3 linked regions of the Metabacillus sp. KUDC1714 genome follow. The protein of the gene in region 2 interacts with the protein of the main gene of each other region in a pairwise test. Links are inferred from orthologs where the notes say so. Each region holds a gene or a part of one and is shown on either strand. Other genes may lie near its edges.

What was found.
Region 1: the proteins of HUW50_RS25625 (region 2) and HUW50_RS10580 interact in binary tests that used the Bacillus subtilis proteins (3 or more experiments, as listed by UniProt). The link is inferred for Metabacillus sp. KUDC1714 from one-to-one orthologs.
Region 3: the proteins of HUW50_RS25625 (region 2) and pknB interact in binary tests that used the Bacillus subtilis proteins (3 or more experiments, as listed by UniProt). The link is inferred for Metabacillus sp. KUDC1714 from one-to-one orthologs.

Annotation. Positions count from the first base shown.
Region 1 is NZ_CP055263.1:2,216,102-2,219,495, forward strand. The notes cover bases 137-2,913. They hold HUW50_RS10580 (anti-sigma regulatory factor), read left to right. Parts: upstream 137-1,212; coding sequence 1,213-1,614; downstream 1,615-2,913. Other genes in these bases: HUW50_RS10570 (STAS domain-containing protein), read left to right, coding at 137-843; HUW50_RS10575 (STAS domain-containing protein), read left to right, coding at 847-1,209; HUW50_RS10585 (PP2C family protein-serine/threonine phosphatase), read left to right, coding at 1,625-2,632; HUW50_RS10590 (anti-sigma factor antagonist), read left to right, coding at 2,688-2,913. In the rest of the region: more of HUW50_RS10570, read left to right, coding at 13-136; more of HUW50_RS10590, read left to right, coding at 2,914-3,020; anti-sigma B factor RsbW, read left to right, coding at 3,017-3,394. UniProt on the Bacillus subtilis protein: Provides the crucial link between the upstream module (communication of environmental stress) and the downstream module (integration of the environmental signals with signals of energy stress) that compose the signal transduction pathway controlling the sigma-B factor.
Region 2 is NZ_CP055263.1:5,551,979-5,556,901, reverse strand. The notes cover bases 886-3,774. They hold HUW50_RS25625 (serine/threonine protein kinase), read left to right. Parts: upstream 886-1,877; coding sequence 1,878-2,672; downstream 2,673-3,774. Other genes in these bases: HUW50_RS25615 (PH domain-containing protein), read left to right, coding at 3,512-3,774; HUW50_RS25620 (sporulation protein), read left to right, coding at 2,690-3,460; HUW50_RS25630 (hypothetical protein), read left to right, coding at 1,698-1,877; HUW50_RS25635 (DUF2515 family protein), read right to left, coding at 886-1,540. Also shown: HUW50_RS25640 (YozD family protein), read left to right, coding at 59-241; more of HUW50_RS25635, read right to left, coding at 428-885; more of HUW50_RS25615, read left to right, coding at 3,775-4,126; HUW50_RS25610 (AAA family ATPase), read left to right, coding at 4,671-4,923.
Region 3 is NZ_CP055263.1:4,256,191-4,261,223, forward strand. Bases 941-3,939 are described here. They hold pknB (Stk1 family PASTA domain-containing Ser/Thr kinase), read left to right. Parts: upstream 941-1,442; coding sequence 1,443-3,437; downstream 3,438-3,939. Other genes in these bases: HUW50_RS19565 (Stp1/IreP family PP2C-type Ser/Thr phosphatase), read left to right, coding at 941-1,449; rsgA (ribosome small subunit-dependent GTPase A), read left to right, coding at 3,574-3,939. Also shown: dual-specificity RNA methyltransferase RlmN, read left to right, coding at 1-685; more of HUW50_RS19565, read left to right, coding at 691-940; more of rsgA, read left to right, coding at 3,940-4,458; rpe (ribulose-phosphate 3-epimerase), read left to right, coding at 4,460-5,033. UniProt on the Bacillus subtilis protein: Protein kinase that is responsible for triggering spore germination in response to muropeptides, signaling bacteria to exit dormancy.

The sequences.
Region 1 (3,394 bases), 3.3 Mb from region 2 along the record:
GGAGTTACCATAATGAACAAAGCATCAAACCCATTCTTCGAGTTTATTCAGGTAAATCGCGAAGAATTGATTAATAAGTGGACTGATAGAATGAAAGATCTTGATGATCAAAAAAACTTAACTGTTATATCTGATAAATTATATACAAACATTTGTAATGAATATTTTAATATAGTATTAACTAATGTTAATAGTCTTGGGGAAGAGGTAACTAGTAAAATTGAGTACTTTTCTCAAAAAATTGTTCAGTTAGGTTGGTCATTAAAATACATATCAACTGGATTATCTGAATTGAACAAAATTCTTTTTGAGATGATGACAGTAAATAATACGGAAGAAGAGAAGATGAATCTTGTGTGGGCATTTGATAAATGGATTGCTCCTATTAATAGTGAGGTGCTGCATCAATATGCATCATCTTGGGAAAGAACAGTATCCCTTCAAAAAATAGCTCTTCAGGAATTATCAGCACCATTGATTCCTGTTTTTGATAATATTACGGTTATGCCTTTAGTAGGAACTATAGATACTGAAAGAGCTAAGCGGATTATGGAGAACATTCTACAAGGAGTTGTCAAGCATCGAGCTGAAGTTGTTTTAATCGATATTACGGGTGTGCCAGTTGTTGATACAATGGTTGCCCATCACATCATTCAAGCATCTGAAGCGGTTAGACTTGTAGGTGCAAAATGCTTGCTTGTTGGGATAAGACCAGAAATTGCGCAAACAATCGTAAATTTAGGTATTGACTTAAGCCAAGTAATTACTAAAAATAGTTTACAAAAAGGTATTGAATCTGCGTTAGAGATGACGAATCGTCAAATTGTTTCAATGGAGGAATAGCAAATGAATGCTAGAATACCAATATTAAAGCTATATAATTGTCTACTAATATCCATTCAATGGGAGCTTGATGACCAAACTGCGCTTCAATTTCAAGAAGATCTACTTCATAAGATTCATGAAACGGGAGCGAATGGGGTTGTTATTGATTTAACGTCAGTTGATGTTATCGATTCTTTCATTGCCAAGGTACTCGGTGATGTTATTAGTATGTCAAGGTTAATGGGTGCAAAAGTTGTTTTAACAGGAATACAGCCTGCTGTTGCGATTACATTGATTGAATTAGGCATTCATTTGGAGGATGTTGAAACAGCTTTAGATTTAGAAAAAGGGCTTGAAACATTACAGCGGGAGTTGGGGGAGTAAAGCATGGAAAACCAATCCTGTGTCAAAATTGTCACCGAATGGGACATAGTTGCAGCCCGACAACTTGGTCGGAATGTAGCAAAAGAGCTTGGATTCGGTACAGTTGATCAAGCAAGAATAACAACTGCAATTTCAGAACTTGCTCGAAATATTTATTTATATGCAGGACAAGGCGAAATGCGAATAGATCGCATCTATGACCTAGGTAAAAAAGGTTTAAAAATCACAGCCGTTGATAAAGGGCCGGGAATACCAGATATCCGAAAAGTGATGGAAGATGGGTTTTCGACATCGGGAGGATTAGGTGCTGGATTACCAGGAGTTAGACGATTAATGGATGAATTTGATATAACTTCCTCAGTCGGAGATGGTACAGATATTAAGGCAGTGAAATGGCTTCGTTAGGAGGACATAAATGGATTATCGTGATTTTTTAGAAACGAAATATCGAGAGCTTTTAAGAAATTACTTAAATGAACAAACTGAAACTGCGCTATATCAAGGTCAGAAGTTTAGTAGAAAAACAATCGAACACCAAATACCACCTGAAGAGATCGTCAGTACTCATCGAAACGTCCTGCAAGAACTCTTTCCGGATATCCAAAGTGAGGTTCTTTCTTCATTGGACTTCTTACTAGAAGTGATGATGGGATATGGGCTTGCTTATCAGGAGCATCAGAGCTTGCGTGATCAACAATTAGAAATAAGATCAGAGATTCAGATTGCTGCAAATGTTCAACAAACATTACTTGAAACATCAATACCATCAACAGCTTCATTAGATATTGGGGCAATAAGTATCCCAGCTAAACAGATGAATGGAGACTATCATCACTTTGTTGAAGATGACCAAGGAATCAGTATAGCGGTTGCAGATGTTATTGGTAAAGGGATACCTGCAGCATTATGTATGTCTATGATTAAATATTCGATGGACAGCTTTCCAGAATCACGTAGAAATCCTAATCAAATATTAGAGAACCTGAATAGAGTTGTTGAACGAAATGTAGATCCTAGTATGTTTATTACTATGTTTTATGGTATGTATAATACGATTGACCATATATTTACATATGCATCTGCTGGCCATGAACCAGGATTCTTTTATCATGCTGGGTCCGACTCATTTGAAGATTTGTATACGAAGGGACTAGTTTTAGGAATAGATCAGAACGTTAAATATATTCAGTACCAAAAAAACATAGATCCTGGGGATATGATTGTCCTTTTATCTGATGGTGTAACGGAATCACGGACAGATGATGGGTTTGTTGAAAGGTCTGTTATTACAGATTCAATACGCCAATATAAAGATCTTTCTTCACAAGAAATCGTTGAAAAAATCTATCGAAACTTTGAAAAAATGCAGGATTTTCAACTTAGGGATGATTTTACTTTAATTATTTTAAGAAGAATGGTTTAATGTTTTTCTATTGGGGTATGTAATAACATATTAGTTCTTTCTGAGGTGAAAACGGATGAATATTAAAGTAGATATAGACAAATTAGATGATAAGACGGTTGTTTTTGTTGCAGGTGAAATAGATGCATTCACAGCTCCAAAGCTAAGGGAAGCATTATTACCACTAGCCGAAGAGTTTAAATCAAAATTAATTGTAAATTTGAAAAATGTATCTTATATGGATAGTACGGGTTTAGGGGTATTTGTTGGTTTGTTAAAAATAATAAGAAAAAACGATGGTCATCTAAATCTTGTGGAGCTGTCAGATCGCTTGGAGCGCTTATTTAGTATAACCGGGCTAAATGACATCATTGATATATCTTCAAAATCAGAGGGTGGGGTACAATGAACCAATTAGTAGATTATATTGAAATGAAGGTTCCAGCGAAGCCAGAATATGTAGGAATAATCAGGTTAACCCTTTCTGGAATTGCTAGTAGAATGGGATATTCATATGATGATATAGAGGATTTGAAAATTGCAACTAGTGAAGCATGTACGAACGCTGTGCATCATGCCTATAAGAGTAATGAGGGTGGTGAAGTTGTTGTAGGGTTTGCTCTCTATGCTGACCGCCTCGAGGTAATGGTTGCTGATAATGGTAAAAGCTTTGATTTCGAAAAAGCCAAAAATGAACTTGGTCCTTATTCTGCTTCAAGCCCAGTTGACCAGCTTCCTGAAGGAGGGTTGGGTCTCTATTTGATGGAAACGCTCATGGATGAA
Region 2 (4,923 bases):
TTTTAAGGTGACATATGTCCTTTTACAAGGACATAAACAATAAAAGGGGGGCGATATTGTGAAGGAAATTGAAGTGATTATTGATACAGAGGAGATTGCGGAGTTCTTTTACAATGAGCTCACAAAAAGAGGGTATGTTCCTGGTGAAAGTGAGCTAGAAGAACTAGCGGATATTACGTTTGATTACCTTCTAAACAAATGCATTATTGATGAAGATTTAGATTTTGAGAATGAAGATTAATAGTTAATAACATTGAGGCTGACTGAATAGTGGAACGTCTGAATTCTAATCACTATGTATTTTGGTTGAAACCCCATAATACTGAATGTGTGAAAAAGGACTGATACTAAGTCAGTCTCATTTGTATGTTCAAATTACGTTTCTATCGATCTAAATATAATCTAGAATTATTTTTTCTAGACGATACTAGCCAATCTTGTGTTTAGTTAACTTTAATTTACCAAGCGCCAATAACATGTTTAAATCACGTTTGACATCCTTTGTTATGTCTGTTTCATTCATCGTTATGCCAATTTCGAAAGATTTTATTTGAGCTATATCTGTAAACCAATCTTGTTTTGTAGGAAATGAATGTGATACATCGTTCCATGCATGTGGCAATGAAGGACTATAGATCTTATGAACATGATGATTATCCTTTGTATATAAATGTGGCCAATAGTCACTTCTTGAACCACTATGGCCAAAGTAATTGGCAAAGCTATATATTGAATTATATTGATGCTTAGAAAACAGAATTGAATACAGCTGCTTTCCAATTTGAATTCGTTCAGACACTGAGGAAAATTCATGAACTTCAATTCCTGAAAGTTTATAATACCTTAAAAATGGATATCGTTTATAAGGGAATATTACATGTGTAAGACCCATTTTTTCCTGCAAAACATATGGTAATGTATGAAAGATTTTATTTTTCGTTGTTTGCGAAGACATTAAGTGTTTTTCTACATAATTTTGTTCATTTGTAATGAGAGCTAAGGTTAATAAGCTAGAATTTGAGGACGAAAGAAAGTAGTTCCAGATAGGAATCATAAATTTTGAAATATGAAAAGCGGGTAGTAAGTGAAAGTATGATCTGTTTTCATTCTTGCTTTTTTCGTATAAAAGTAATTGGGGATATGCATCATAAAAAATTAGCGCATTTGCTCTCTCTAAAAAGTCGAACATTATCTGCCTTTTCTCATTGTCAAAAAAATGGCTGACCAACGAGCTTTTTAAGTCGGTCATACTGTATCCACCATTACGAGACACCATATGAGCAAGAAATGACCAATGAATTTCTTTATGTTTGGAAAAAAAACGGAGATATGCTTCTGTTCTAGTTAAATTATTAACATTATGTTGTTCTGTTTCCTTGTAAATTTCTCTAATTAAATTACGCTCAGTTTGTGTTGTGAAGACAGGAGTTAGATTATTTAATGATTGATTTATCTCTTCGTAAAGCTTTATCCGTTCAGATTCTTGTACTGTAGGGTATTCCTTTGGATTCGGAGCAAATGTTTTTAATAGTCCCAACATGTAAGCCATCCTTTGTATTTATACTTTTATTGTAATGTTAAAAAATGACTGTTGCTAAAAATTCACGATATAATTGATGTATTATTGTATGTAAAAGTGAAACCTTTGTTCTTTTAATTCGTATATATAAACATAAAGCAGAAAAGAGGGATAAAACATGTTACGCAAAATACTTAAATCACTCATATCAAGTAAAACTTCCCATTCCCATAATCGTTATAGCTCAAGTGATTTTAAAAAACGAAAATCAGGCTATAATCATCCATCTAAATATGGCCATCAATATTATAAGAAAAAGCATAAATCAAGTGGTTTCTTTAGTTCCTATAGTAGCTAAATGAAGAGGATTTACTCAAAGCTAATAGAAGTTAGTGAAAAACCTTTAAAGACTGCAGAACTTATTGGTGGGAAATATATTGTTGTAAATTTGCTCGGAAAAGGAAGCTATGGTTACACGTATTTAGTGAATGATCAACAAGGAAATCTTCTTGTATTGAAACAATTACGGAAGTACAAAATGCTTGAAGAATCAGGTCGGAATTCATTTAAACGTGAGGCAAATATATTAAAAACTTTAAATTGTTCAGCATTTCCGACCTTTTATGAACATTTTGAAGAGAATAACAAACAATTTATTGTAATGGAGCATAAAAAGGGAAGTACATTTGAAGAAATAATCTTCCGTGAAAACATTTCATATACTGAATCTTCAGCTTTCAATGAGCTTTACCATATCTTACATTTGGTAAAATATATTCATGAACTCGGGTTTATACATCGGGATTTAAGAATTCCGAACATACTAAAAAATGATAAAGAATACTTTATTATTGATTTTGGACTTGCAAGAAAGCTAGAAGATCAAACAAGTCTAATTGAGAAAAAAGTCAATCATCTCGAAAAGCAATTGTACCGGGAAATTGCCTTTAAAAGTGATTTTTACGCTTTAGGACATTTTTTATTGTTTTTACTTTATTCGTCTTTTGAACCAATTTCTAAGAAAAAAAGAAGCTGGGAAGAAGAATTACAACTTACACCCATCGCAAAAAAAGTATTAAGAAAAATGCTTCAACTGGATGAACCGTATGCAGAGGTCCAATTATTAATAAATGATGTAAAAGAATGCATTTAAACGGAGGAGAAAGTTATATGTCATTTTTTAACAAGGTTTTGGCTAGTATTGGAATTGGATCAGCTAAGGTAGATACAAAGCTTTCCCAATCTTCAATTAAAGTAGGAGAGGAAGCAGAAGGAATTGTTGAGATTAAAGGTGGTAGCATCGAACAAAATATTGATGAAATCTACTTAACTATCAATACTACATATGAAAAAGAATCTGATGATAAAATCATTCATAAACAAGCTGTTATTTCAACAATTAAGCTAAATGAGCCCTTTGTTATAATGCCAGAAGAATTAAAAACCATTCCTTTTAAAATTAAAATCCCGATGGATACTCCAATAAGTACCGGTTCCTCAAAAGTTTGGATTCAAACTGGAGTAGATATAAAAGGCTCAGTTGATCCAACAGACCGCGATATGATTGACATTTTGCCAAGTGATATGGTCGAGGAAGCAATGAGCGTATTTTCACAACTCGGTTTTAAATTAAGAAAGGTTAAAAATGAAGCAGCTCCCTATAAAATTCGTAAAAGGTTACCGTTTATTCAAGAATTCGAGTTTGTTCCAACTTCAGGTCCTTATTATGGTAAATTCGATGAGATTGAGTTGATCTTCTTTCAAATTGATGAAACTAAACTAGAAGTAATTATGGAAGTGGATCGTCGCGCAAGGGGACTAGCAGGTTTGTTCTCAGAAGCATTAGATATGGATGAATCATTGATTCAATTTACCATACAAGATTATGAACTTCCTACAATTAAAGCTACCTTCAATGATGTACTAATGAAGCATAGTTAAACAATTATAGAGTGGAAAATAACAACTATTATTAAAAATGGAGATGATTAGATGTTTAAAAAATTAGCTGCTGATGCATTAGGATTATCTGATATTGGAACAATTATTCAGCCTTCAGATTATGATAAAACGGATGCTGATGACTATGTTATGCATGAAGATAATGAAAAAATCTACTTTTTAATAAAAACAAAAGCTGATGAATATTGCTTCACGAACCTTGCTGTTATACACGTAGATGGAGCTAGTGCGGCATCATCTAAAAGAACATTGAATCGATATCCATATTCTCAACGTAAAATTTCAGGAGTTGCGCTTGAAACAGCTGGAAAGATCGATATGGATGTAGAAATAAAATTTTCAATTGGTAGTGAAACATTTGATATTGATGTAAGAAAAGATCAAATTGAACAATTAAAAGATCTATACAAAGCGCTTATCCGTATTTCTGAAATAACCTTCGAAAATGAGATTATGTTAAATATGGCAACACAAAGTTTAGATAAGGCCGTAGCAGTTCTACAAAATGCTCGAACAGATGATAATAATCTTTCAGATACATACAAAGGGCTTACTGAATTCGGTTTTAATTGGCTATCTTCCGCTCGTGAACAATACCATGAGAGAGACTTTGGTGAAGTATTTGAGAAGTACATTAATAACTAATAGTTGCACTTTCATAATAAAACGTTGTACGAAGGCTGACATGATTTTTAGTCAGTCTTTTTGATATAGTTAATTCCAGAAATGTAAGTAAAGCAACAACTTGTTTAATGAATAATTATTCTTGCTAAAATGCATGTTTCGTTTGAACGATATATAGTTATTTCTCTATTAAGATGTACATCAATATTTTGCTCATGAAATTTGATCAAGTTATGGAAACTAGGTTTTGAGGAAAAAAGGTTTAAGGTTGAGGTTTGCTAGAAAAGATGGTAACAAAATCATAGGTTGATGTGGTTACCGTAATTGTGGTAACCCTCACTTCATATCTGAATAAGGGATTGTATTGAAGTCTATTGCGAACCTCTAAACTTTGCTTCTAAAGAATCCTTAGATAAAGCAATAATGCAGGATTTATAGTTGAAGGATTGTTAAGATAGGCAATATTAGAATGGGAAATTATGTGGTGTAATATGCTCGTAGGTAAGAGAAGATTATATTAAAATCAATTTAAGGTAATCTTCACGTTGAAAGGTGATGATAATAGATGAAAGATTATGCTAAGCTACCTTTATTTATTATTACAGGTGCTAGTGGGAGTGGTAAAACGACAATAGTGCCACATCTTCGAGAACTTTTACCTGAATTTGATGTATTTGATATAGATGAAGAATTACTCACTAATGCCGTTGGGGATTGGCAAATAGTAAAAAATATTTGGATGAGAATTGCTAGTCATATTGCAAAAAGTAATAGAATGACTATTTTGTGTGGAACTCAAATGCCTTGGGAAATTAAAA
Region 3 (5,033 bases), 1.3 Mb from region 2 along the record:
ATTAGGAGGATTAAAAAGAAATTTAGAAGCAGGAGAAATTGTTGCTCAAGTCGTAAAAGTACAACAGGCACTTGATGAATTTGATGAGCGAGTAAGTCATGTTGTTATAATGGGAATTGGTGAACCATTTGATAATTATGATGAGATGATGTCTTTCTTAAAAATTATTAATCATGATAAAGGCTTGAATATAGGTGCTCGCCATATTACTGTTTCAACAAGTGGGATCATTCCGAAGATCTATAAGTTTGCTGATGAAAAGTTACAAATCAATTTTGCTATATCATTACATGCTCCAAATTCGGAATTACGGACTCAACTTATGCCTATTAATAAAGCATATAAATTGCCCGATCTAATGGAGGCTGTAAAGTATTATGTAGATAAAACAGGAAGACGTGTTAGCTTCGAGTACGGACTTTTTGGTGGAGAAAATGATCAAGTTGAACATGCCGAAGAATTAGCAAAATTAGTTAAGGGTTTAAAGTGCCACATTAATTTAATTCCTGTAAACTACGTACCTGAAAGAAATTATGTACGTACACCGAAAGACCAGATTAAGTTATTTGAAGATACGCTTAAAAAGTATGGAGTTAATGTAACAGTAAGAAGAGAACAAGGCCATGATATTGATGCAGCATGTGGACAACTTCGAGCTAAGGAGCGTAAAGAGGAGACGAGGTGACCAAGGTGGATACTTTCTATTTGTCAGATAGGGGAAGAGTTAGACAACATAATGAGGATTGTGTTGGTGTTTTTGAAAACGAAGCTGGTGTGTTGGCGATTGTTGCTGATGGAATGGGAGGTCATCTGGCTGGAGATGTTGCTAGTCAAATGACCATCTCTACCTTTAAAGGATTATGGGAGCAAGTGAAGCATATTGATAGCCCTAAAGATGCTGAGGCTTGGTTTATTGAGAAGGTCTCAGAGGTAAACAAAGCTGTTTATGACCATTCTTTATCGAATCCAGAATGTCAAGGCATGGGAACAACAATTGTTGGTGTAATTATAACCCCAAGCTTCGCGACCATTGGTCATATTGGAGATAGTCGGTGTTATCTATTAAACCACAGTGGTTACAAGCAAGTGACCCAAGACCATTCACTCGTAAATGAATTGGTACGGTCAGGACAAATTTCAAAAGAAGATGCTGAACATCATCCTCGGAAAAATGTCCTTTTACGGGCATTAGGCACAGAACAAACAGTAGAACTTGATCTTTCCACGATTGAATTTGAACAAGATAATGTGCTTTTATTATGCTCTGATGGGTTGTCAAACAAAGTTTCTGATGAAGAAATGCAAGAAGAACTTTTAAAAAGTCATTCTCTTCCGGAAATTGCGAATTCGCTTGTTAAGTCAGCAAATGATAACGGTGGAGAGGATAATATTTCTCTAGTCATTATAAAAAAGACGGCAAATCTTGAATTAGGTGAAGCGCCGTGCTAATAGGTAAAAGAATTAGTGGTCGTTATAAAATTCTAGAAGTTATTGGCGGAGGTGGAATGGCAAACGTCTATCTAGCCAAGGACATGATTCTAGAAAGAGAAGTTGCAATGAAGGTATTGCGATTTGACTTTTCTAACGATGACGAATTTATTAAAAGATTTAGAAGAGAAGCACAATCTGCAACAAGCTTGGCCCATCCTAATGTAGTAAGCATATATGATGTCGGAGAAGAAGATGGGATTTACTATATTGTAATGGAGTATGTAGATGGTCAAACCTTAAAGCAATACATACAGCAGTTTGCTCCTATTCACCCGAGAAAAGCGGTTAACATAATGGTACAGATTGTATCAGCGATCCAACACGCACATGATAATCATATTATTCATCGTGACATAAAACCACATAATATATTGATTGACCATCATGGTAATGTGAAAGTAACAGATTTTGGAATTGCGATGGCACTTAGCTCAACAACAATCACACAAACCAATTCTGTACTAGGGTCTGTCCACTATTTATCACCTGAACAAGCTAGAGGTGGATTAGCAAATAACAAATCTGATATCTATTCAATTGGAATCGTATTATTTGAGTTATTAACTGGACGTTTGCCATTCGATGGTGAATCTGCTATTTCGATTGCCTTAAAGCATTTGCAATCAGAGACACCATCACCGAAAAGATGGAATCCCGATATCCCACAAAGCTTAGAAAATATTATTTTAAAAGCGACTGCAAAAGATTCTTTTCACCGCTATGATTCTGCAGAAGAAATGGAAAAAGATCTTGAAACTGCATTTGATGTAAGTCGGATATCTGAACCTCGTTTTTCAATTCCTGAGGATTTCGAAGCAACAAAAGCAATACCTATTATTACGAATGAAGATATTGAACAAAGTAAAATCGAGGATACAATTGTACATTCCACAATAGATAACCAAAAAGAAGAACCAAAAAAGAATATTAAGCAAAATAAAAAGCTAGCAAAGAAAGAAAAGAAACCAAAAAAGCAAAAAAGCAAACTTGCCATCTTTATTATTACCACTTTTATTATTTTAATCACGGCTAGTGTTGCTGCTTTTACAATAATTCCGCCTATGATGCTACCAAAGGATATCGAAGTGCCTGATGTTTCAGGGGAAACTTATGAAGATGCAGTAGATATTCTCTATGAAAATGGATTTGAAGTTGGAGAACCTGTTCTTGTCTCTGATGAGGAGATAGAAGAAGGATATGTCATCAAAACAATTCCATCAGCTTCAGAAATAACAAAAGAAGGTGCAACAATAACGATTTATGAGAGTACTGGTAAAGAAAAAGTAGTGCTTGATGATTATGTTGGGAAAAATATTGACAGGGTCAAATCAATTCTCGAAATAAAGGGTTTTACCATTGATGTGAAAGAAGAGTCAAATGAAGTGGAGAATGCAGGAACGATTCTAACTCAATCGCCTGAAATAGGGGTAGAAGTAATCCCTTCTGAGGAAACCATAGAGTTTACGGTGAGCTCTGGACCTAAGCTTGAAAAAATCGAGAATTTTGTTGGTAAAAGTAAGTCTCAAGTCGATGAATATGTAAGTTCTAATGGATTTACTTCTATAGAATCTGAGGAATATTCAAATGATATTCCCATTGGCCATCTTATTTCACAATTACCAGAAGTAGGAACAGAAGTCGTTCCTAAAGACACAACTTTGCAGCTTGTATATTCTTTGGGTCCAGAACCTGAACCGCCTAAGAAGGTAGAAAAAACCGTAGAAATTCCATATGAGCCAGAAGAAGAAGGTCAAGAGCTTGTGGTTAAAATTAGTATAGATGATGCTGAGAATTCAATTTCAGAAACCTACGAAGAATTCAAAATAATAGGTCCACAAACTAAGCGGTTGGAATTTATAATTGCTCCAGATGAAAGCGCGTTTTACCAAATTACGATCGATAATAAAGTTGTCGCCTCTGAAACAATTCCATATCCAGAGGAATAAAAGCAGAATATAGTTTTTTATTATGGAATATCACAAGAATATTAATCACAAACTTTTACTATGAATTCTTGTAATGAGCTTTAATAAATCAATAACATATTTAGAGAAACAACAATATTGTTCTAGGAGGTTATTCATGCCACAAGGGAAAATTGTGAAAGCTCTTAGTGGTTTTTACTATGTGCAAGACGGCGAAAGAATGATTCAATGTAGAGGTAGAGGTATTTTTCGGAAAAATAAGATCACCCCACTTGTAGGAGATGAAGTTGAATACCAGGCAGATAATGATCAAGAGGGTTATATACTTGAAATATTTGGCCGTAAAAATGAACTTGTCAGACCACCTATTTGTAATGTCGACCAAGCGATTCTTGTTTTTTCAGCAGTTGAACCTGATTTTAGTCCAGCGCTGCTTGATCGCTTCCTTGTACTGATTGAAGCTAATGATATTGAACCAATTCTGGTTATTAGTAAGGCAGATTTAATTCCATCTGAGGATATAAAAGAAAAAGTGCTTTCGTATGCTAAAGATTATCAAAATGCAGGGTACAAAGTGCTATTAACTTCTACTGTTGAATCTAGTGTAGAACATGACCTACAACCGATTCTAGATAATAAAATTTCAGTTTTTGCTGGACAATCTGGAGTAGGAAAATCATCGTTATTAAATGTTTTAAGACCAGATCTTGATCTAAAGACAGATGATATTTCAACACATTTAGGGAGAGGTAAGCATACGACAAGACATGTAGAATTAATTGCAGCAGGGTCTGGCTTTGTTGCAGATACACCAGGTTTTAGTTCATTAGATTTTACAGGTATTGAGGTTGAAGATTTAACCTACTGTTTTCCGGAAATGAAAGAAAGAAGTGGGAATTGTAAATTTCGTGGTTGCACACATGTGAAAGAGCCAAAATGTGCGATCAAAGAAGCGGTAGATAATGGAGAAATACCGCAATATCGATATGAACATTATTTAACCTTTGTTGAAGAAATAAAAGATAGAAAGCCGAGGTATTAGTATGATAAAAATTGCCCCATCAATCCTATCGGCAAATTTCGCGAAATTGGGTTTGGAGATTAAAGATGTAGAAAATGGTGGTGCCGACTATATTCATGTAGATGTTATGGATGGACACTTTGTACCAAATATTACGATTGGGCCTTTAATTGTGGAAGCAATTCGACCTGTTACAAAGCTTCCTTTAGACGTACACCTCATGATTGAACAACCAGACAGTTATATACATGAGTTTGTGCGTGCAGGTGCGGATATCATTACTGTACATGTTGAAGCATGTAAACATCTACATAGAACCCTTCAATTAATCAAGTCTGAGGGTATTAAGGCAGGTGTAGTGTTAAACCCACATACACCTATCGAGTCAATACAGCATGTTCTAGAGGATATTGATATGGTTTTATTAATGACAGTAAATCCTGGTTTTGGGGGACAAGCTTTTATTCCACAAGTCTTACCAAAAATTAAACAGCTTGCTACAATTATTAAAGAAAAACAGCTTCCGATCGAAATTGAAGTGGATGGCGGAATTAATGAAGAAACGGCCAAACTTTGTGTTGAAGCCGGAGCAACTG